Regions from separate parts of the Abyssisolibacter sp. ZYX002 genome, predicted to be linked through region 1. Evidence: riboswitches for the same ligand, from Rfam matches in the RefSeq annotation. Region 1 holds a riboswitch; the other holds the start of a gene.
The links. Region 1 has a riboswitch for FMN ahead of ribD (bifunctional diaminohydroxyphosphoribosylaminopyrimidine deaminase/5-amino-6-(5-phosphoribosylamino)uracil reductase RibD). Riboswitches for the same ligand answer to the same signal wherever they lie in the genome.
Positions count from the first base shown of each region.

Region 1 (12,818 bases):
CGCCAGAAGTAGACGAAGAGACTCCAGAAGTTGATGAAGAGACGCCAGAAGTTGATGAAGAGACACCAGAAGTTGATGAAGAGACTCCAGAAGTTGATGAAGAGACACCAGAAGTTGATGAAGAAACACCAGAAGTTGATGAAGAGACACCAGAAGTTGATGAAGAGACTCCAGAAGTAGACGAAGAGACTCCAGAAGTAGACGAAGAGACTCCAGAAGTAGACGAAGAGACACCAGAAGTTGATGAAGAGACACCAGAAGTTGATGAAGAGACTCCAGAAGTTGACGAAGAGACTCCAGAGGTAGACGAAGAAACACCAGAGGTAGACGAAGAAGCACCAGAAGTTGATGAAGAAACACCAGAAGTTGATGAAGAAACGCCAGAGGTAGACGAAGAAACACCAGAAGTTGATGAAGAAACGCCAGAGGTAGACGAAGAAACACCAGAGGTAGACGAAGAAACACCAGAGGTAGACGAAGAAACACCAGAAGTTGACGAAGAGACACCAGAGGTGGACGAAGAGACTCCAGAAATAGATGATACAGATGTTGAAGCTCCAACGGTAGAAGAACCAGAGGTAGAAATACCAGAAGAAATAGAAGAGGAAGTAGAAGAAAATTTGGTAGATACAATAGATACTACATTAGAAAATATTATAGAATGAACAAGTAAATACAAAATATGATAATATTTTAAGCAAATTTTAAAGTTAATTAAGAATAGTAAGCCTGTCTAGCTAATAAATTTATTCTTAATAAATATACTATTAATCTTATAAAGCAAAAGTTTTAAAGAAGGTATACAGAGCGGTATATCTTCTTTAACTGCATAAAAATAAATTATAAAATTTTAAGCAAAAGGGGGATAAATGTGAGTAATATTTATTTAGTAGAAGATGAAGAAAATTTGAATGCTATATTAGCTTTGTACCTAAAAAAAGCAGGTTACAACGTTAAAAACTTTACAAGAGGAATAGATGCAGCAAAACATATAAAAGATGATCCACATTTATGGGTATTAGATATTACTTTACCATGTATCAATGGGTATGAATTATTAAAGAAGATAAAAGAATACAATCCCAATACACCCGTTATATTTATTTCAGCAAGAGATACAGATATGGATATTATAACAGGGTTACAACTTGGATGTGATGACTATATATCTAAGCCGTTTTTGCCTATGGAATTAGTAATTAGAATAAAAAAACTTCTAGAAAGAATTTATAAACAAGAAAGAAAAAATAGTATGGTTATTAATACTTGTTACAGATTAGATTTTGATAGGAGAATGATATTTGAAGGGAATCAGCAAATAGAGCTTACTTCAAAAGAATTTGATATTTTGAAAGTAATGGTAAAAAATAAAAACATCGCTCTTTCAAGAGAGTATATATTAGAAATGGTATGGGGGTGTGGTTTTTTTGGTAGAGATAGAGTGGTAGACGATTCTGTAAGAAGAGTTAGAAAGAAGTTACCCCATTTAAGGATAGAAACAATATATGGATATGGATATAGGTGGCGTAAAGGTTAAATATAGCTTTACTAGCATAAAAAATACGAGCTTTTTAGGAGAAATAATATACTTTAGTAGTTAACAATTTTATACTAATCCATTGTTCAATAGGATTAAATAAATCAAAAAAGGTTGAATCATAAAAATATCGCCTAAGTTATTGACATACAGATAAAAACCTGTTATGATTAATCAAACAAAACACATATGTATTTCGTACGAATACATTAAAGGAGAAATTATATGAGAAAACAACCAATAATAGTAAAATTATTAATAGGAATAATAGCAGGTATACTTATAGGAATGTTATGCAAATCAATTGATGACTATAGAATAGGTCGATTGTTTGTAACATTCACAGATTTATTTGCTAACTTTTTAAGCTTCATAATTCCATGTATAATATTAGCATTTGTTGTACCAGGGATTGCAGATTTAGGTAAAAAATCTGGCAGAATGTTATTAATTACAGCAGGGATAGCGTATTTATCAACAATATGTGCTGGACTATTAGCTTACTTTGCAGGTATTTCGATATTACCAAGAATTATAAAAGCAGCTAATATTGTAGAAGGTGCTGATATACAGCTAAAACCTTTTTTCTCAATAGAAATACCTCCCGTTATGGGAATAATGACAGCACTTATTATGTCATTTATGATAGGTCTAGGATTAGCCCATATTAAAGGAAAAACACTAGCTGGAGTATTTGATGATTTTCAGCATATCATTGAACTAGTAGTAAAGAAAGCTTTGATACCTTTTGTACCAGTATATATAATTGGTATATTTGTAAAATTAACAGTTTCAGGGAAAATATTTAACACACTAAAATCATTCTCTTCAGTATTTGTGATATTAATCGCGCTACAGATATGTTATTTGTTGATTCAGTATACAGTTGTATGGTTCATCAGTAGAAAGAATCCTTTCATATCGCTAAAAAATATGTTACCAGCATATATGATGGCACTGGGAACACAATCATCAGCAGCAACTATACCTATGACGTTACAGAGTGTAAGAAATAATGATGTTTCAGAAGATGTATCAAGCTTTGTAGTACCACTATGTGCAACAATACATCTTGCTGGAGACACAATAGCGTTGGTATTGACATCAATGGGAGTAATGCTACTAAATGGGGTAGATCCAACACTAGCGGAGTTATTACCTTTCATATTTATGTTAGGAATCACGATGATAGCAGCACCAGGTATACCTGGTGGTGGTGTATATGCAGCACTTGGATTACTTCAAGACATGTTGTTATTTACAAAAGCACAACAAGGTATAATGATAGCGCTTCATGCAGCACAGGATAGTTTTGGTACAGCTACAAATATTACAGGAGATGGAGCAATAGCTATTTTAGTTGATACTATAGCTAAAAAAAGAGCAAAAAAATAATAGCAACAGTAAATTTACATGCCTTCAAAACAATGATAAAATATTAGATATAATAAATATCATTGTGGGGGTGAATAGTGAATATAAAAAAAGCTATAAGAATAATATTGATGATATTGAGCGTATTGATTTTACTTAATGGTGTATTTATATGTTTTGTTTCGAACTTTAACTTAGGAAATATTACGACGCTTTTATTGGGAATAGTGTTGTTTGCATATACAACCTTTTATAAAAAAGTCAATGAGTTAAGCAAGAATGGTGTATTAAAATGGCTTAGGTATATATGCATAATGGGAATTGTATTTATGATAGGTGTCACTACATTTATCGTAGTATATGGCAAGACAGATACAGCTGAGTTTAATGAAGATGCAGTAGTAGTTTTAGGTTGTGGAATACAAGGAGAGAAGATTTCAGGACCACTATATTTTAGGTTAATAAAAACGGTTGAATACTATAGCAAAAATAAAAGAGCTATCATAATAGTTAGTGGTGGACAAGGACCAGAGGAAGATATCACAGAAGCCGAAGCAATGAAAAAATATCTTGTCTCAAAAGGAATACCAAAAGAAAAGATATACAAAGAAGAGAAAGCAACTAGCACATATACAAATTTTAAGTATTCAAAAGCAATATTGGATGATATATTTGATAAAAACTACACCATAGCATATATAACAAATAACTATCATTCATATAGAGCAGGAAGCATAGCTAAAGAACTAGGCTTAAATGCTAGAAGGTATAATGCTAGTGTAGCATATGTTTCAATAATACCGACACATACAAGAGAATTTTTAGCAGTGTTAAAGCACTGGGTTATAGGCCGTTAATGTAACTAACATAGGATTGATGATATCAAGTAGTAGACTGTAGTGGTAGTGATAAAATTGAGTAGCAGAGCTTACTTAGAGGTAAGTGAGCAACGGAAATTTAACACGGGCGCAGAAATTGGGCTTTTGTCTACAGTCTGAAGAGAGATGTCTTATAAGACATCTCTCTATGAGTTTATCTACGTTTGCCTGATATAACGAAGCCTTCATATGCTGCGAAAGCATAAAATAATACATCAATTTTATCAAAAGTTTCTTTCAATAAATAAAGAGTGTCATCAAAACTTAGATTTTTTATAACTTCCATATAAGACATATCGAATTGTTTTGAAAATACACCTACTATAATGAATATATTACCTAATGCACAACCTAGTAACGAAAATACTACACCAACTATTCTATAAGGTAAACTAACTCCTTTTCCTAGAATATTTACAAGTGTACCAACTAATAAACCTATACCTAGAGCTAACCATCCTACTTTTACATCAAATATAAGTGCAACACCCGCCCATACTAAGGCTCCTACAATTGAACCTATAAAACCTCCGATAATAGCCTTTACAAGGCTTTCTCTAGGAGCTGAATTTTGATATAAAGCTTCATTTTCCATAATAAGACCTCCTTAAGTAAGTTAAAGCCAATTAAAAATATGATACTACATAAACTTCACCTAAAACATAGGGCTACCGAACTATATTATGTAATTATTGTTAGTAGATGTTTTGAAGTAATAAGACAAAAAAGTTAATTTAAAACAATATTTCCTAAGAGTATATATTATATCTTAATTAGTATTATATAGCAGTATCTTATTAAATAGGATCAATATAATACCTTATGACATTTTATTATAATGATTAATTTTTTTTATGACATTTATGATAAGATAGAAATAAAGTAATTGTAAAAATAAAATATAGTTATAGTATTTGTTCAAAGAATTAGGGCAGAAAACTATACCTGCTGAGTTGGACATGCTTTTTTATCCTTAGAAGATAATGCTCAGGTATTTTTGACAATAAAGACTGTTATTGCAATTTGTAAATAATAAACCAAAAGTATAATTAGCTACAACAGAGAGTATTTTTTATTAAGAAGCAATTCAAAATTTCATTAACAATAAGTTTTAATAATCAAAATGGCAAATTGAGGAGATAAAAATGAATAGTAATAGATTAAAAATGTTTGCGTGCATAATTATGTTAATAGACCATACTGCATTAATAATTAATAATGATATAGTATATAGAGTTATGAGAAGTGTGGGTAGATTATCGTTCCCTATATTTGCCTTTTTGATAGCGGAGGGTTTTTACCATACTAAAAATGCCAAAAAATATCTTGCTAGACTATTTATATTTGCATTAATTTCTCAAGTACCATTTAGTCTTTATTTTGAATCGAAAATATTAGATTTAGAAAACTTAAACATATTTACAACTCTTTTTGCAGGGCTACTATCAATATACATATATGACAAGAATAAATACATAGGAATGGTTGTAGTTATCGTATTGGCTTATATAGCAAAAATAACAGGCATGGATTATGGATATTACGGAGTGCTAATAATATTTGGGTTCTATATTTTTAGAGAAAGTAAGTTGAAAAAATCGCTTTATTTTATAGGTTTAACAATAATATACACTGTAGAATTGTGTATAGAATACAATTTTATTGGATTTGCTACAACAGCTCAAATGATTGCTATAATAAGTACAATATTGATATGTTTTTATAATGGTAAAAAGGGAAAAGCAAACTTAAAATATTTTTTCTATATGTTCTATCCAGTACATTTGTTTATTTTAACGTATGTAAGGCTATATTATTAAAGAATATATAATAAAGTCGATAAATTAACTTTAAAAAGCTACTTGACATATACTAATATGAGTGTTAGTATTTAAACAACTTAATAATTCTTCGGGGCAGGGTGTGATTCCCTACCGGCGGTATAGCCCGCGAGCTAAAATTAGCTGATCTGGTTAAATTCCAGAGCCGACAGTTATAGTCTGGATGGTAGAAGAAATAGGTGCATAGCTTTGTACCATATTAGTAATAAGTGATATTAATGTCCTGAGGCTTTTGGCTTCAGGATTTTTTTGTCTCAGATTACATATATATCATAAGCCCCTTAAAGAATTTGTCTTTAAGGGGTTTTATTTTGGAGGGGAACTTTTTGGATATAAAATATATGAAGCAAGCTTTAGAAATAAGTAAAAGAGGATATGGTTATGTTAACCCTAATCCATTAGTAGGATGTATTATAACTAAAGATAATAGAGTTATATCCTCAGGTTATCATGAGAGGTACGGAGATAAACATGCAGAGATTAATGCAATAGAAAGTGCAAAAGAAAGTATAAAAGATGCATCTATGTACGTGACATTAGAACCTTGCTCACACTATGGGAAAACACCTCCTTGTGTAGATGCAATAATAAAAGCTGGTATAAAAAGAGTCTATGTTGCTATGCTAGATCCCAATCCATTAGTAGCAGGTAAAGGCATACAAAAGCTAAAAGAAAATAACATAATGGTTGACGTGGGGATTTTGGAAGACGAAGCTCAAAAGATAAACGAGGTATACATCAAACACATATCAACGGGATCACCATTTTGTGTATTGAAATCAGCAATAAGCTTAGATGGTAAAATAGCCACACATACTGGTGACTCAAAATGGATTAGTAATCAAAAGTCAAGAAATAGAGTACATGAGCTACGCCATAACTATTCAGCGATAATGGTTGGTATCAATACTATACTTAAAGATAATCCAAGATTAAACGTAAGAATGCCACACATTAGTAAACCATCTCACCCTAAAAAAATAATAGTAGATAGTAAATTAAGAATTTCGTTAAATGCTAATGTACTAAAAAATACAGATGAGGCAGAGACAATAATTGCGACAACTAGCATAGCTGATAAAAGTAAAATTAAAGAAATAAAAAAGCTTGGAGGGCGAGTTATAGAGTGCAAATCAGTAAATGAAAGAGTAGATTTGGTAGATATGTTAGAAAAATTAGATAGAGATATAGATAGCATATTAATCGAAGGGGGAGGAGAAATTGCTTATTCATCATTGGAGGCAAAAATAATAGATAAACTGGAATTATTTATAGCTCCAAAGATAATAGGTGGAGCAAAGTCAAGAAGTTTTGTAGGTGGAGCCGGTGTAGATTTGGTTGACGATGCATTTTTCATAAGAGATATAAATATCAAAAAAATAGATGAAGATGTACATTTACAAGGATATATAAGGAGGTAATTATGTTTACAGGTATTGTAGAGGAAATAGGCATGGTAGTAGATATCACTATGAATTCAAATAGTGCACAGTTAAAAATATCAGCAGACAGGATACTTACAGATTTGAATCAAGGGGATAGTGTATGTACAAATGGAGTATGTTTAACAGTGACATCTTATGATGAAGTGAGCTTTAGTGTAGACGTAATGACAAAAACATTACAATCTTCTAACCTAAGGGATTTAAAATATGGAGATAAAGTGAATTTAGAAAGAGCACTAAAAATGGAAACAAGGTTAGGAGGACATATACTATCAGGGCATGTAGATACAACTGGTGTTATACAGTCAATAGAAAGAATAGAAAATGCACTACTAATATGCATAAAGCCAGTTAATTACAAGAAAGAGTTAGTAATAGACAAAGGATCAATAGGGATTGACGGTATAAGTCTAACAGTAGCTGAAGTTACAGAGTCAGACTTTACAGTGGCTATTATTCCACATACTTTATCTAACACAATATTAAAAGAAAAGATTAAAGGTGATACTGTAAATTTAGAATATGACATATTAGGTAAATACGTACAAAGATTCTTTAAAGTATATGAAAAAGCAGATAGTGAGCTAGGTATTAGCTATAGTTTTTTAGAACAAAATAATTTTTTGAGGTGATGACATGACTGAATTTAGTACAATACAAGAAGCAATAAGTGACTTAAAGAAAGGCAAAATGGTAGTAGTTGTAGATGATGAAAATAGAGAAAATGAAGGAGATCTGGTAGTTCTAGCAGAACACGCAACGCCTGAGATAATAAATTTTATGGCAACGCACGCGAGAGGACTTATATGTATGCCTATGAATGAAGAGAGATTAGAAGAACTAAGACTCAATCAAATGGTAGTAAAGAATACAGATAATCACAGTACTGCTTTCACAGTATCAATAGATTGTGCAGATTCAACTACTGGTATATCTGCATATGAAAGATCAAATACAGTTAAAAAAGCAATAGACGTAAATTCTTCACACAAAGATTTTAAAATGCCAGGTCATATATTTCCACTTAGAGCAAGACCTAGTGGAGTACTAGAGAGAGAAGGGCATACAGAAGCCACAGTTGATCTAGCTAAGATGTGTGGTTCATATCCAGCAGGCGTTATATGTGAGATTATGAATGAAGATGGTACGATGGCTAGATTAGATGATTTAAAAGAGTTTTGTAAAAAATACCATTTAAAGCTTATAAGTGTAGAAAGTATAAAGAAACATAGAATCAAAACAGAGTGTATCCTAGAAAGACAAAGCAGTGCTAAAATGCCTACAAAGTATGGAGAATTTGAAATAATAGGATATATTGATAAGCTCACAGGTAAAGAGCATATTGTACTTAAAAAAGGAGACTTAAGTAAGATAAGAGAACCATTAGTAAGGATTCATTCGGAGTGCATGACTGGAGATGTGTTTAGCTCACTTAGATGTGATTGTGGAAACCAACTTGAGTATGCAATGAAGAGAATCAATGAACAAGGAGCAGGTATAATAATATATCTTAGACAAGAGGGGAGAGGGATAGGACTAATAAACAAAATAAAAGCATATAATTTACAGGATAAAGGGCTTGACACAGTTGATGCAAATATAGCGTTGGGTTTTGAAGAAGATGAAAGAAACTACTATATGGCAGCGCAGATACTAAAAGATATGGATGTGGACAAAGTAGAGTTATTAACCAATAATCCACAAAAGATACAAGGATTAAAAGAGTATGGAATTGAAACTGTGGATAGAAAACCGATAGAGATTAAGACAAATAAGTATAATGAGTCTTATTTAAAGACTAAAAAAATAAGAATGAATCACTTATTAAGTGAAGTGTAGGAGGAAAATATGAGAACAATAAATGCTGGATTAGTTTCAGATAAAAAACAGAGATATGGTATTATAGCTAGTAGATTTAACGAATTTATAGTAGGAAAGCTACTAGAGGGAGCTATTGACGGGCTTGTTAGACATGGTGTAAATGAAGATAATATAGATATTATTTGGGTGCCAGGAGCGTTTGAAATACCTTTAATGGCAAAGATGCTATCAAAAAAAGATTACGACGGGATAATATGCCTTGGTGCTGTGATTAAAGGACATACACCACATTTTGATTATGTGTCAAGTGAGGTGTCAAAAGGTATAGCTTCAGTATCTTTAGAGTCAGAAAAACCAATAATATTTGGAGTTCTTACTACTAATAATCTAGAGCAAGCAATTGAAAGAGCAGGAAGCAAAAGTGGAAATAAAGGATATGAGGCTGCTGTTACTGCTATTGAAATGGTAAATTTACTAAATACAATCTAGCCTAAATTAATAACGATAATCAATAAATATGTTCATCAAAGTTTAATAGATAATTTAGGTTTAATATTTTCAAACATTGACAAAGACCTATTATAATGTCATCATAATAATAAAGATTAAAGATAAAAGAAGGTGGGGGAATATTATGAATGACAAAGTTAAATTGCTAGAGATGTTAAGCAACGCAAACGGAGCACCAGGCTTTGAAGATGAAGTAGTTAATGTTATAAGAGAAAATACAAATAATTTATTTGATATAACAGAAGATGTAATGAGAAACGTATATATGAGTGTAAAAGGAAAGAAAAGAGATGAAAATAAGATAACAGTTATGTTAGATGCACATTCAGATGAGGTTGCATTTATAGTTCAATCAATCAAAGCTAATGGATTAATAAAGTTTTTGCCACTAGGAGGATGGGTTCCATATAATATTTCAGCACAAAAGGTTAGGATAAAGAATTGTGATAATAAATATATAACTGGTATTGTATCTTCCAAACCCCCTCACTTTCTATCTGAAGAAGAGAAGAACACACAAATCAAAATACAGCAATTGTTTATAGATGTTGGAGCGTCGTCTAGAGAAGAAGTTATAGAAAAGTTTGGAATAGAGGTAGGAGCGCCTATAGTTCCAGATGTAAAATTTGAGTATAATTACATTAATGATACTTTTATAGGTAAGGCTTTTGATAATAGAATAGGATGTGGATGTGTAATTGAAACAATAAAGGCACTAGTAGATGAAGATTTAAACGTAAATCTTATCGGAGCTATAGCTGCTCAAGAAGAGGTTGGTACAAGGGGAGCGGTTATTACATCAAATACAGTTAAGCCTGATATTGCAATAGTATTTGAAGGAACACCTGCAGATGATGGCTTTAAGCCTGATGACGAAGCTCAATCAGTACTAAAAAAAGGTCCTCAGATAAGACACTTTGATAGAAGTATGATAACCCATCCAAGATTCGTTAAATTTGCTAGAGGCATAGCAATAAAAAATAATATCCCTATTCAAGATGCAGTTAGATCTGGGGGAGGAACAAATGGAGGTAAAATCCACTTATCAAATAATGGTGTACCAACTATAGTTATAGGAGTTCCTGTTAGATATATTCATACTCACTATGGTATATCGACTATAATTGATTACGAAAATACTATCAAGTGGGCAACTGAGATAGTTAGATCCTTGGATGGGCAAGTATTGGAAACTTTATAAACAATACAAATAAGGAGTGGAAATATGAGCAAAGTGAAATTGGAAAAAGAGCAATACAAAGAAGTCGTTTCTGAGATAAGGAAGTATTTTGAAATAGAAAGAGAAGAATCAATAGGAGATTTACAAGGACAGCTTATGTTAGAATTTATATTAGAAAAAATAGCACCATACATATACAATCAAGCTATAGCTGATATGCAAAAATACATGAATGAAAAGATAGATGATATGTATGGATATATGTTATAGTTTCAGTTAGAAAAACAACGCTTTTAGGTAATACACAAAGGCGTTGTTTTTTTATTATAAGCGTTTAAATAATATGGCTTAAATATTACCACAACAATATGGTAATAGTAATTTACTCATACATAACCTGGATATGATATCATAAATTTATAGCATATTAAGTAAGGATTGGAGAGATTAAAATGGATTATATTACAACTGTTGATTTAATAGATTTAAAATTAGAGAGTAAAACAAAAGAAGAAGCTATAAAGAAGTTGGTAGAAAAAATAGACGATAGTGGAAGATTAAAAGACAAGAATGAATATCTAAAAGAAGTTTTAAAAAGAGAAGAGTTATTTACAACAGGGATAGGATTTGGTATTAGTATACCTCATGGCAAAAGTGGTGCAGTCAAAATACCAACTCTAGCAATTGGCAGATGTGAAGAGGGAATAGATTGGCAATCTATGGATGGAGAGGCAGTTAAGACTATTTTTTTAATAGCAGTACCAGAGGAATCAGCATCTAATCAACATCTAAAAATATTAGCAGCACTTTCAAGAAGATTGATGAATGAAGAATATAGAAATAAACTACTTGATGCTACTGATTCTAAAGATATTTTAATATTATTAGAAGATATTATAAATGAAATACAAGTCATGTAAATTTACAATACACGAAATACACAATATCAATATTTTCAAAGCTGGGACATTATATTTTTCTATAAAGTCAATTTTTTCATCAACATGTGTTATAGGTTTGTTGCCCTATAGGCAATTATATTATTTATATTAAAATGAAGCGACAAATCTTTAATACCAAGTACTTTTAAGTACTTAGATAAAATGAGGAGGATGTGTATATGAAGTCAGAACTAAAAAAGTTAAGAACTTACCTAATGACAGGAGTATCGTACATGATACCTATCGTTGTAATAGGAGGTGTATTGATAGCTTTATCTATTGCACTTAGTGGTATTAAAGCTGGAGCAGGAGCGGATGTAACTAATCCTATATTAACAAAAATGCTCAATATAGGAGTCAAAGCTTTTAAACTTATGGTCCCTATTTTAGCAGGCTACATTGCATTTGGCATAGCTGATCGTCCAGGATTAGCGCCAGGATTAGTTGGTGGAGCATTAGCAGATGAAATAGGAGCAGGTTTTTTAGGAGGTATAATAGCAGGCTTTATAGCTGGATATACAGCAAGATGGATTAAGTCATGGAAAGTACCAAAACAGTTAAGAGCAATCATGCCTATATTTGTAATACCACTCTTGTCATCTGTAGTAGTTGGAGCATGTATGTATATAATAGGAGCACCTATAAGTAATTTCATGGAATCTATGACAGAAACCTTAAGAAGTATGGAGACAGGAAATTCAATATTATTAGCTATCGTAATGGGAGCTATGATTGCATTTGATATGGGTGGACCAGTAAATAAAGTTGCATTTTTGTTTGGAGCAGCTATGATAAAAGAAGGTGTTTTCACAGTAATGGGTCCAGTAGCAGTAGCTATATGTGTTCCTCCTTTAGCAATGGGTGTTGCAACTTTATTGAGTCCAAAAAAATACAGCTTAGCAGAAAAAGAAGCAGGAAAAGGAGCTTTGGCCATGGGACTTATAGGTATTACAGAAGGTGCTATTCCTTTTGCTGCAGGAGATCCATTTAGAGTAATACCTTCAATAGTTACAGGTTCTGCAATAGGTGCAGCAATAGCAGCAATAGGAAAAGTTGGTGATCATGCTCCTCATGGAGGACCAATAGTTCTTCCAGTAGTTGATAATAAAATAATGTTTATTATAGCGGTTGTAGTAGGGGTAGCAGTTTCAGCACTAATGGTTAATTTATTGAAAAAAGAAACAATAGAAGAAGTAAAAAGCGCTGGAGATGAACTAGAAATAAGCTTGGATTTATAAAATATATGATAATCAGTTAAAAATGTAATAAAAGACTGTCTCAAGCAAATAAA
Region 1 is NZ_JARMXH010000002.1:551,076-563,893, reverse strand. Features, by position in the region: gene P3X86_RS08665 (hypothetical protein) at 1-665, shown strand, start outside; gene P3X86_RS08660 (response regulator transcription factor) at 872-1,537, shown strand; gene P3X86_RS08655 (dicarboxylate/amino acid:cation symporter) at 1,763-2,932, shown strand; gene P3X86_RS08650 (YdcF family protein) at 3,010-3,768, shown strand; gene P3X86_RS08645 (hypothetical protein) at 3,944-4,384, opposite strand; gene P3X86_RS08640 (TraX family protein) at 4,935-5,609, shown strand; FMN riboswitch at 5,693-5,809, shown strand; gene ribD (bifunctional diaminohydroxyphosphoribosylaminopyrimidine deaminase/5-amino-6-(5-phosphoribosylamino)uracil reductase RibD) at 5,957-7,051, shown strand; gene ribE (riboflavin synthase) at 7,054-7,707, shown strand; gene P3X86_RS08625 (bifunctional 3,4-dihydroxy-2-butanone-4-phosphate synthase/GTP cyclohydrolase II) at 7,712-8,914, shown strand; gene ribH (6,7-dimethyl-8-ribityllumazine synthase) at 8,924-9,385, shown strand; gene P3X86_RS08615 (M42 family metallopeptidase) at 9,531-10,607, shown strand; gene P3X86_RS08610 (DUF2164 domain-containing protein) at 10,632-10,856, shown strand; gene P3X86_RS08605 (PTS sugar transporter subunit IIA) at 11,039-11,506, shown strand; gene P3X86_RS08600 (PTS fructose transporter subunit IIC) at 11,707-12,765, shown strand.

Region 2 (12,818 bases), on a different contig from region 1:
GGTAAAACATCTGATATATAATTAAGGAACAATGCATTTGGAACTATTACTAGTATATTTTCAGCTGCCAAAACTTCTTGGTAAGTATATAGTAAATATGCTATTCTGTGAAGAACTATAGTAGTTTTACCACTACCAGCAGACCCTTGGACTATTAGAGTCTTATATCTATCTGCTCTTATAATATCGTTTTGCTCTCCTTGTATAGTTGTTACTATATCTTTTAATCTATTGTCTTTTTTTTCTGATAGGGCCGAAAATAGGTATTCATCCATAGGAGTCAAGCCCTTATCAAATACACTTATGAGACTTCTTTCTTCTATTTCGTATTGTCTTTTAAGTGTTAAGTCTCCTATAAATGCACCTCCAGGAGCTTGATACATAACTTCGCCAATTTCACCACTATAGTAAAGTCCTGAAATAGGTGCTCTCCAATCTAAGACTATCATTTTATGTTTATCTTCAACATTGGTTTTACCTATATAAAATATCTCCGGTTCGTCATTCATTAATTGTTTAAAATCAATTCTTCCAAAATAGGGTTTACTTATAGCCTGTTTTAATATATATAGTTTTCTTGTCTTTGAATTTAATAACTCTATATATGTTACTATCTCATTACTAAAAGCTCCTCCTGAAGACCTTTTGCTTTCTTCAACTTTAACCCGTAAGTCTACTGTTTCTTTCTCCAGTTTTATTATTTGCTCCTCAATTGTAAGGCAAGTATTTTTAAGATGTTCTTTCTCCATATTAAAATCTCTATGCATGCCTGCTTACTCCTTTCTGGTTGCAAAGATTTATTTATTACCTTAAAACTACACTTATTATAAAATTAGAATACTCATATTGTATACTATACAGCCTGATTTTAAAACTATAATTACCGGTTATCTCATAGGTCGTTATTGCCTCTTTATATTTTTTCTTCTATTTACTCTTTTTTTCTTAAAAATACTTGCACAAATCATACTTTTGTTATATACTATATTTAGAAATACAAACAGAATATAAAATACTGAACAAGTACCTAAGGGTATTATTTTTTTACATTTTTGTAAATTTATGGGCTATGTATTTTGTCTTGTATTCTTCATTTATTCATGTTAGAATTAAATTACAATAATATAGTCTTCAGGGCAGGGTTAGATTCCCTACCGGCGGTAATACAGTTTTTCTGTTAGCCCGCGAGCTTAACGCTGATTTGGTGAGATTCCAGAGCCGACAGTATAGTCTGGATGGAAGAAGATAGATAGTTTTTAATGAATTGAAACTCCTGAAGATTTTATAATGTCAGGAGGTTTTTTATATGAAAAATAATGTTAACAAAATGGTTAAATTAGCGATGTTAGCAGCTATTGGTACGTTGTTAATGATTTACGCAAGGTTTCCTATAATACCATCTGCTCCGTTTTTGAAATATGAACCAGGAGATATTCCAGCTCTGATTGCTACTTTCTTATATGGTCCAATCCCTGGGCTAATAGTTACATTTATTATATCCACTATACAGGCTTTAACAGTGGATGCAGACAGCGGTATTATTGGCGCAATTATGCATATTATAGCAACTGGTACTCTTGTAATAATGGCCGGACTAATCTATAGAAAATTCCATACACTTAAAGGCGCTATATTAGGTTTAACAGTAGGATCTATATGCATGACATTAATTATGATTCCTTTAAATCTGTTTTTTACTACTAAGTTTTTAGGTGTTCCTTTGCCTGCTGTCAAAGCTATGATCTTGCCAGCTATAGTTCCGTTTAACTTAATTAAAGCAACAGCTAATTCTGTCCTCACTGTTATGCTATATAAGAGTGTAAGCAAAGTTTTTAAACATGAAATAGAACAAAATAAGGTTTCTACCGCCAAATAATATAAGAGTCAGCTTTTAAGAAATAAGCTGACTCTTTATTTATTCCCTTACAGTTAGAAGTTCATCATTTAATATATACTTACTATTCCTCCAAACCATCTTCTAAAAGTTTATCTTTTGAATAATAATACTTAAAATCTGCTCTTAATAATCTAAATGTTACAACACCCTTTCTTGTTCTATATTTAACTTTCATTGATTCATTACAATATATACTTGACAATCTATTAAAAGTAAATTATACTAAAATGCAAAGCTAACTATACAAAATACGTATGTTTTAGCTTTGTAAATTACATAATTTTTACCCATATTATCTTCATAAATATAAGAAAAGGTAATGGAAGAGAGGCGATAAATAATGATTGAAGTAAAAAACTTTTCTAAAATCTACAAACTAAGCAAGAAACAAATGGCTAAGTTAAAGACAAAAGACAATATTAAAAGAGCAGCTAATGATATTTCATTTTTTGCTGAAAGAGGTAAGATTTACGGTTTACTAGGCCCTAACGGAGCTGGTAAAACTACTACTCTTAGATGTATTGCTACTTTACTTAATCCAACAGAAGGTCACATATACGTAGACGGTCATGATAGTGTGAAAGATTCTATAGAAGTCAGAAAAAAGATAGGTTTCTTGACTAATGAACTTAAACTTGACCAACATTTTACTCCCAATTACACTATTGAGTTTTTTGGTGGATTACATGGAATGGATAAAAAAACTATTAACAAAAGAAAGGATGAACTATTTGAGTATTTCGGTATTACCTCATTTGCCGATAAAAAAATTGAGGATTTATCAACAGGTATGAAACAAAAGCTCTCTATTGCTGTTAGTCTGATACATGACCCAGATGTGGTTATCTTTGATGAACCTACTATAGGACTTGATATTATAACTGCAAGAGCCGTTTTAGACTACTTAAAACTACTTAGAGAAAAAGGTAAAACTGTTATTATTTCTACTCACATTATGACTCTTGCTAATAAGCTATGCGATAATCTTGGTATAATAATAAACGGAAAAATCGTAGCTAATGGCACTGTAAAAGATATCCTCGAAAATACAGGAACAACTGATTTAGAGGATGCATTTTTTAAACTTTATAAACAAAATATGAATTAGGAGGTGCTAGTATGATATTAGCTATTATTAAAAAAGAATTAAAAAGAGTTTTTACAGATAAAAGATTAATAATTTCTTTGTTTATATTGCCAGCTATAAGTTTATTTGCTACTTATGCTCTGCTAGGAAGGTTATCAGCTAGCATGATGAGTAATATAAATGAACATATACCTATAGTTTATGTTCAAAATAGTCCAGAAAGCTTTAACAACTATTACAATAGTATAGAAAAAAATAATATTAAAATCAAATATATTAATGGTGAGGACATATCTACTATAAAAGATTCTATTAAGAAAGGTACTGTTGATTTACTAGTATCATTTGACGTTGATTTTGATAATAAGATAGCTAGCTATAAATCTGAGAGTAAATTGCCAGAAATAAAGACTTTCTACAATCCATCTGAAGATTATTCTAATAAATCTAGAAAACAGTTTTTATCTAGCGTATTAGAACCTTATGAAACTGATATTTTGACTAAAAGATTTGAAAATATAAATTACACTAAAGCATTTTCTATTGACGCTACAAATAGTGAAGGTGTTATAGTTGATAAAAATAAGCAAAAGGGTAAAATGTTGAGCATGATATTACCTATGCTTATTGGTATAATACTGTTCTCTTCTACTATGGGAGTTGGAATGGAATCTATCGCAGGTGAAAAGGAAAGAGGTACTATGGCTAATCTATTACTTGCCCCTATTAGCAGAAACAGTATCGCATATGGTAAAATGGCTGGCCTCGGAATCATAGCTATTATAAGCGCACTTTGTTCTTTTATAGGAGTTGCTATATCAGTACCATTTGCTTCTAGTATTATACCTGTTGGTGGAGGTCTACCTCAGTTTTCTATAATGCAATTCATTCAGTTATTACTTATCATGATAACTCTAGTTGGAATAAACGTTGGTTTAGTTTGTTTGATATCTGTAAAGGCTAAAACTGTAAAAGAAGCTGCGACTTATGTTACTCCTGTATTTATGATTGTAATGTTGGCATCTTTCTCTACTATGTTTGGTAGTAGCGAAATAAGCAGTTATAAATATGCTATACCAGTCTATGGAAGCATAGCATCTATTAAAGCCATTCTTAATTTTAATTTAGATATGCAATCATTTTTATTCACTATAGGTTCGTCTTTGTTAACTGCATTTGTATTGACTAAAGCTATAACTTACTCTTTTAAAAATGAAAATACTATGTTTAATGCATAATAATTTTTTATACTAGAATTTAATCAAAAATGACCATTGTAATAATTTTATGGTCATTTTTTTGTTTTACGTATACTTCTATTTTAGTAACGTGAAATCTTAGTTTATATTTACAGGTCTTAGTAGTTACTCAATACTTTATTTGTTAAGCATCAAGTTGATTTTGGGTATCTTATCACTACGGTCAAGCTTTGTAAGTTCAGAAGCATTAGTTTTAGATGATTCTTTACCTATTGGTGGAAGCATATCCTAATTCTTTTTAATTGGTGTCCTGTTCCTTTTATTATGTAAAAGCATTGAAGTAACAAGTCTTCTAAAGTCGCTTCTCCAGAAAAACGGATATGCATCTTAATTAGTTTGCTGGTTGTTTGGTTATTGTTTTAGCTTGTCTAATAGAAAACTAAAAAGAAGCTGTTATTTCTAACAGCTTCTCAGACCGTAGACAAAAGCCCAATTTCTGCGTTGTTGTTAAAATTTCCGTTGCTCACTTACCTCTAAGTAAGCTCTGCTACTCAATTTTAACACGCCTTGAAATTGAACTTTTCTAAAGTCTGCTATCTTGATGACTTTGTCATCAATCTAAGAAGCTGTTATTTCTAACAGCTTCTTTTAAATTGGATAAGTGTTTAGGAATTATTAATTTATATTATTTTCAACTGCCATTTTTGTTGATTTTTTAAATATTAATGACAGTTTAAATAAATCGCCATCTATTTTTATGTCCATTAGGCCATCTTGCAAACTCATTAAACTTTTTGTTATCGCTAACCCTAGACCTGAACCTTCTGTATTTCTTGACTTGTCTCCTCTTGTGAATCTTTCTATTATCTCCTGTTCGTCAAAGTTCATTTCATAAGCAGCTATATTTCTAAATATAAACATTACATCACTTGAACTTTCTTTGAGATCAATGTATACTCTTGAATTTTCCATAGAGTATTTAAAAATATTACTCATTATATTTTCAAATATCCTATACGTTCTTTTCCCATCTAGTCTACAGATTATTTTTTCGTTTGGTAAATTTATTTTGAAGTTTAATGAGCTTTTTTCAATTCTCTCTTCTAGCTCTCCTATTGTCTGCCTAAAAAGTGCTATTATATCTATATCTTCAAAGAACATCTCTACACTTCCACTGCTAGCTTTACTAGCTTCAAATAAATCCTCTATTAATATTTGTAATCTTTTAGATTTTTTATCTAGTATATCTATATACTCTCTCTTAGATTTACTATCCACTTCATCACTCTTAAGCAAGTCAACATATGTGATTATTGATGTAAGTGGTGTCTTAAGATCATGTGAAACATTTGTTATAAGTTCAGCTTTCATCTGCTGACTTTTTGTAGCATCTTCTACTGCTACTTTAAATCCTTTATTTATATTGTTTAAGTTGTTATATATAGAACTGTATATTCCTTTTTCACTGTTGTACTCTATATTAAATTTACCTTGCGAAAGACTATTTGTATCTGTTTCTAGTTTTTTTGTTTTTAAAAATATTACCGTTAATAATACAACAACTAAAAGTTCATATAGCCCGAATACTAATAATGTTAAATCATTTTTGTATACTGAAGCACAGAAAATCAGTAGTATAATATTTATTAATATTATTAAACCTAAAAGAATATAATATTTTTTACTTAATTCCATGTTTGAAAATTTTCTAAATTTATTACGTAAAGCTACAAACATTCTCCCGCAAATTACACCTAAAGCTTTGCATATTCTTATTAATACTTTACCAACTCTTAAAAGTATCAATCCAACTATGCTATTCTTGATTAAACCTTCTACAATTCCTTTATGGTAAATGTACTTGACATAAACAATGTTTTTATAAATCCACATGTATATAATAAACAATGCGGTTATTCCGATTATGTGAAAATTATCATTTGCTAAACATATGGCAGTTATAATTTGATCTTCAAGATTATAAAGTATATTATTCCCAAAAGCTATACAAAATGCTGCTACACCTACAACAATGGCTATTTTAAACTCCAGTGGCATTATGTTGTATAATCTTAGTATTTTCTTCTCTTTTTGATTTTTATAATCTGCTAACAAAGCTGATAATATAACTATGATTGCACCTATTACTGAAATTATTGCTATAATCCATATTAAAGCATATTCTACAGAATATCTACTTATTTCTGTAACCAATTCATCGTCGTATTGTGATAGATTTTTTGGTATTAAATATTGAACTCGTACATTCTTAAATGGTCCTTGCTTTCTATTTTTATTCCACTCATTTAGTCTTGACAATAAGATGCTACTTTCAAATTTTTTATCATTCAATTCTTCTATGGTAAATTTACCTTTATCATCACATTGAATTCTTATATAGTATAATGTATTTGCATTTTCTAAATTAAACCATTCATGCTTGTCATTAGAAAGTGCTTTTACTTCATCATCAAAACGCACTAAGTATTTTAAACTCTTTGCATCTGCATATGGTTGTACCTCTAAATTAATATTAGGATAGTATTCATCGGTACTATTCAGCAAATACTCAGTATATCGAAACATATTATTTGAAAATAACCTAGATTGTATATATTTCTGTTCTATATTCTCGTAGCCATACCATTTTTTAACAGGTGCATAACTAAAAGCTATTACTGTTGAAATCAATGCTATGTATAAAAAAAGTACAATTGAACTATTCAAAATTTTAAAACGTTTCTGAGTCTCTTCTTTTTTTATAGGTTCTATTTGATTATTATCTTCCTCTTTTACTTTATGTTCATCCTTTTCTTCACCAACTTCAACTATATTATCCTTACTCAAATCAGGCTTTTCTTTTATATCAGTACTATTATTTGTTTCAACTTCATTTTTGGAATTTGTATCCAATGCCCCACACCACCTTTAAATATTTAGGTATTTTAGGATTAATCTCAATTTTATTTCTAATCCTACCAATATGGACCGTTACTGTATCTGGATTATACGCAGGTTCATTCCATACTTTTTCGTATATCTCTTCTATTGAAAAAACCTTGTTTGGATTACTCATCATTAGGTATAGTATTTTATACTCTATAGGAGTAATCTTGATAGCGTTACCATCTACAGTGATCTCTTTACTATCATCATTTAGCTCAACTTCACCTATTTTAATAATATTAGCTTTCTTTTGGTTTTCTTTTTTAGTATAACTTGTATATCTTCTCATGTTCGAATTTACTCTTGCAATCATTTCAAGAGGATTAAAAGGCTTTGTGATATAGTCATCTGCACCAATATTAAGCCCTAAAATTTTATCAACATCTTCTGATTTTGCCGATAGTATAATAATTGGAACTGTGCTAATCTCCCTTATTTTTATAGTAGCACTTATCCCATCTAGCTTTGGCATCATTACATCTATAATAACTAGATGTATTTTTTCCTTCTCAAATATTTCTAAAGCCTCTTTTCCATCATATGCTTTGTAAACATTGTAGTTTTGATTAGTTAAATAAACTTCTATTGCGTCGGTTATTTCTTTTTCATCATCCACAACCAAAATATTATACTTATTCATTTCTTCACTCCTAATTTGAGATATCTCTGTAACTATAATAACATACCACTATAAAAAAATAGCTACCAAAATTATAACAAATTTCTAAAGATTTCTCTAATCAATAATAAATCTTCTCTTATCACTACAATCTATCAAACAAGCATCTTCTACTATCAGTTCATTCATTTTTTTAATATTCCTTTATTAATAAATCTAAAACTTAAAACTATTATTGATAATGATATAGTTACGAAAACGTATAAAGCTAATAATGTGTCTCTTGACTTGATTTTCTTGGTTTCTTTATCCATTAATTATTCATCCTTTTATATTATTGTTATTTAGTCCTACCATTGTTTCAAAACATCCAATACTTAATTTTATCTCTTTGTTTTTAGCCTACATCAAATTTCATACACCACTTTCTTTATTATTTAATTATTAAGAGCTTACATAAATAAGCTTAACACATGGCTCTAAAAAAATATCTACTAAAATTATAACAAATTTCTTAAGATTGCCTTAAATATTAATAAAGCATATCAAATGAAAGATTTTTATAATATGTAAAATAAGAAAAGAAGCTATCTTATGAGACAGCCCCTTTTCTTATTTATCACTAGAATATTGCACTTGCTCTTTCTCTTCTTTCAAACCAGTAGTCAGTTTCTACACTGTAAGGCAATATCATACAACGACATGTGCCTCTTGCCCTACACTCTTCAGTAATAATAATATTTTACTTTTTAATAAATTCTTCATAATCCATGACCTATCTTCCTTATATGTCTATTATGGTAATGGATCTATCTCTGTTTCATACAACATACTTCTATTTTCCACAAAATCATCTCCATTGGGTAAGATTCTGCAAGCACATAAACATATTGGTCTACATACTTCTATAGAGCTTGTTCTTTGATTTTTGTTTAGTTTTTTCATTTTTTTCCTCCTTTTGTATTTTTTATATATTTATAATATAATAATATAATTTTTATCCCATTAAGTCAATAAAGTGTCAACGTATCATAAAATCATAAAACCCCCATATAAATAGCTTTGAAACATAAGCGTATCTATATAGGGGAAAAATATCATTTTATATAAGTATATTATCTATAATATTCTATTTAAATATTTGTTAAAATCATCTGGGTAAGAATGGTCTAATCCTTTTATAAACTCAAAATCATGCTCAATATTATTATCATCTAACATTGCTTTGAACTCTCTAGTACATTCTAAACAGTCATCATCCTCATCTCCGATGATTATATATATTTTCGTTTTTATAGCTTTAATTATATATATATTTTCTTTTATTTTATCTAAGTTTGGAAACCATGGTGCAACTAATATTATCTTGTCAGCTTTTATTTTCTGATTTATTATGACTTCTACTATAACTCCTGCGCCAGCTGAAAAACCTCCTACTACAAGGTTATCATACTTATCTTTCTGTAAGCACTCATAATGAGCAAGTAACTCCTTAAATCCTTTATTTATATCACTCCAAACATATCCATCTGTAACTTGAACTTGTGATGATTGAATCATAGCTAATTTATATCCTAGCTCTGTAACCACTTCCCATTGTTCTTTTATCATCTGAATATTCTCTTGGTTACCATGAAGTGCCATTACAAACTTTGATTCCTCATTCTTATTATCAATTATTCTCATAATTGGCTTTGATTCATTCCTTGCGCTTTGTTCTCTTTCTTTACAAAGGTTAATCATATTTATGAAATCTTCGTTATCTTTAAAGCACTCTAAATCTTCATCGCTTTTTAAGTAATCATAGGAGTACCAATATCCTTTATCCACTATGGCTTCTTTTATTAATTTAAGCGCTTCTGCCTTTAATCCAGATGATGCAGCTAATGCATACCTAAAGTTATATATTTGTGCCTCATTTCTATATCCTATAATATTGTTCTTATTTTTTTCTATAAACTCATATGCTTCTTTACTACCTTTTTGTTTATAGATTTTAAGTGTCTTGTTTAACAATTCAGTGTATTTCATAATTCATCTCCTTCAAATAATAAAATATCCAAATGTTAACCCTAAATTGAGTACAAAAAATCAATGACTATACAACATCCTTCTAATCACAGCACTTCCATCGATTCTTGACGTACTACCTAGTATGCTTTCATAATGGTTAAAATATTGTAATCTAAAAAGTTACAGTATATTCATTAAAGTTCCATGAATAATTCAGATTGAAGTATTATAAATTATATACCTTACCTTTGGAGAAACTTTTGTTTGATTTTATATATTCTATATTCATCATAATACATCACTCCTTATCTTTTTTTATATTTGTTGTTATAACTATCATAAATTCTACCATACTAATATAGTCCTTGTAAAACGATACTAACTATGTTAATATTTTATGGACACTAATATAAAGGAGAAACAATCATGGCAAAAACAACTTGGAAGGCTGGTAATATGATATATCCTTTGCCTGCTGTTATGGTATCCTGTGGCAACTGCGAGGAAAACTACAACATCATAACTATAGCTTGGACTGGTACTATATGTACTAATCCACCAATGACATACATATCAATTAGACCTAGTAGGTATTCGTATGACATAATCAAAGAAACTGGTGAATTCGTTATAAATCTAACTACTGAAGCTTTAGTAAAATCTACAGATTATTGTGGAGTTAAGTCAGGAAGAGATTTTGATAAATTTAGTGATATGAACCTCTCTATAGAGAAGGCAACTAAAGTGAATTCCCCTATGATAGGAGAAAGTCCAGTTAATATTGAATGTAAAGTAACAGATATCATAAAACTTGGTTCTCATGATATGTTTATGGCAGAAGTTTTAGCTGTAAATATTGATGATACTTACTTGGATGAAAATGATACTTTTTGTTTAGATAAAGCTAATCCTATATGTTACTCACATGGTAATTATTTTGGACTTGGCAAAAAATTAGGTCGTTTCGGATTTTCTGTTGCAAAGAAAAAAAAGAAAATAAAAACCAAAAAATAGACTTAAAGCCTTGAAAAAACTACTAAAATTATTCAAAGCTTTTTTATATTTTCTGTTATTTCTTTAAAATAATTTATTTCATAATTTATTTTTTACTCATAGATTGACTCAGTTATCTAACCATCATCTTTTGTTAGTGATGGTCTTTGTTTTATTATTGGTTTACTGCATTTACATACCCATTCTTATGTGCAATATTCTATTGATTCTCTAATATTTCTTTTGACCAATCTTTATCACCTCTCCTCTTCTGAGTATTAATTTATAAACTATGCGTCTAGTTTATAACAAGTCCACATAAGCGAACTTATCATACCTATGTTTTTTTCATGCTTATTATAGCAAAAGAACTATGACATATGTATGTCTTATTTTATAAAATTGAAAATTAACACTCTGCTATTATTAGTAAAGAAGCTTTGGAAACAGACGTCTCCAAAAGCTTCTTTAATTGTACGCTATTTTAATTTTTGTTATTTTTTATTTGCTATCCCTTTTGCGTTGTTCTTCATAATTTTTTCATTTTAAGGATCAAAGAAATTCACTCTGTTATCTAGCCAATCATCTTCCACTGGTGATATAGATAGTGATGGTTTGGTTGGCTTAGTAGGTTCAGTAGTTTTAGTACATTTGCATACCCATACTGTTGTACAAAACTCAATAGAGTCTACATTATTTCTTTTAAATAACTTTTTCATGTGCTATCCCCCTTTCATTTTACAATGAATTTTGATGTTTAAGTAGTACGTTTTGATATAGTTTACCTGTATGGCTTATTATATACCTCCCCAAGTATATAATAAACCAACTCCCCAAAACAGATAAATCTACATATAATAAATTCACATAAGCGAATCCATTAACATGTTGTTTTTTTAGATTTATTCCTAACATTCTAATATTTTGTTCTTCGTACTAATTATAGCAAATGCAATATGACATATGTATGTCATATTCCTGTATTTTTTTGCACAAAAAAAAGACTACCAACAAATCTTATTTTAGATAAACGTGTTTCTTTACCTTCATAGTCTTTAATTTAAATAGTCTCATTAATTTTAACCAAGTAAATTATTCTGAAATAGCTTGATGTATAGTTTTATTTCTAGCTTCAAAACACATTTTTATATGTTCTTTAGTACATTTTGCAAATGACAGTTCTGGTATGTTGTCAATATTAAAAAAGGTAGCTTCTTCTGTTTCAGCATTCTCTTTAAAATCACCATCAATATAATCACATTCAACATAAATCTTGTATATCGAATAAGGGTACTCTGTCTTAAAGTGTTTATTCATATCCATGACTGCTATGATCCTTTTAGTTTCAACGTTCGCTCCTGCTTCTTCCATAGCCTCTTTCTTTACATTTTCATACACACTATATAAGGTATCTGCCCATCCTCCGGGCATAGTCCATTTGCCATCTGATTTTTCTTTTACCATCAATATTTTATCACCGTTAAATATAGCTGCTCTTACATCTACTTTTGGAGTTTGATACCCAGATTCATTTGCAAATAAATTTTTGATTTTTTTATGCTCAATTTCTGTATACTCACTGACTATCTCAACACTTATATCTCTTATACGCTCAAATCGTTCTATATCAAATCTATCTTTTGAGTATGCTAACCCACACTGCGCTAGAAACTGTAATTCTTTTGCCCACTTCAACCATTTGCTGTTCTGCATTATATTCTCCTCTATACGTTTATTAAATGATTATAATAGTATTATTATCTAACTATATTATAATTATAAACTATATGCTATTAATTACCAACATAATTGTTATAAGGCTTGATTTTTCATGTGAATATTATATAATTCAAATATAAGTTTAATTTTGTGATCAAAATCTAAAATGGGGTTGAATATATGAAAGTAGGCTTAATTAGACATTTTAAAGTAGATTGTCAATATCATAAATTATTGAACTCTGATGAGTACAATAAATGGGCAACAAATTATGATATAGCAGACGTGATAGAAAACACTGTCCGAATGGGAGATATCAAATGGGAGAGATGTTACGCTAGTGAC
Region 2 is NZ_JARMXH010000006.1:155,508-168,325, forward strand. Features, by position in the region: gene helD (RNA polymerase recycling motor HelD) at 1-767, opposite strand, end outside; FMN riboswitch at 1,124-1,251, shown strand; gene P3X86_RS16655 (ECF transporter S component) at 1,307-1,876, shown strand; gene P3X86_RS16660 (ABC transporter ATP-binding protein) at 2,238-3,005, shown strand; gene P3X86_RS16665 (ABC transporter permease subunit) at 3,017-4,222, shown strand; gene P3X86_RS16670 (sensor histidine kinase) at 4,859-7,096, opposite strand; gene P3X86_RS16675 (response regulator transcription factor) at 7,074-7,769, opposite strand; gene P3X86_RS16680 (hypothetical protein) at 7,934-8,062, opposite strand; gene P3X86_RS16685 (hypothetical protein) at 8,544-8,693, opposite strand; gene P3X86_RS16690 (dienelactone hydrolase family protein) at 8,868-9,779, opposite strand; gene P3X86_RS16695 (flavin reductase family protein) at 10,188-10,775, shown strand; gene P3X86_RS16700 (hypothetical protein) at 11,300-11,473, opposite strand; gene P3X86_RS16705 (NUDIX hydrolase) at 11,847-12,467, opposite strand; gene P3X86_RS16710 (histidine phosphatase family protein) at 12,654-12,818, shown strand, end outside.
Region 2: another riboswitch for FMN. It lies ahead of P3X86_RS16655 (ECF transporter S component); the one in region 1 lies ahead of ribD (bifunctional diaminohydroxyphosphoribosylaminopyrimidine deaminase/5-amino-6-(5-phosphoribosylamino)uracil reductase RibD).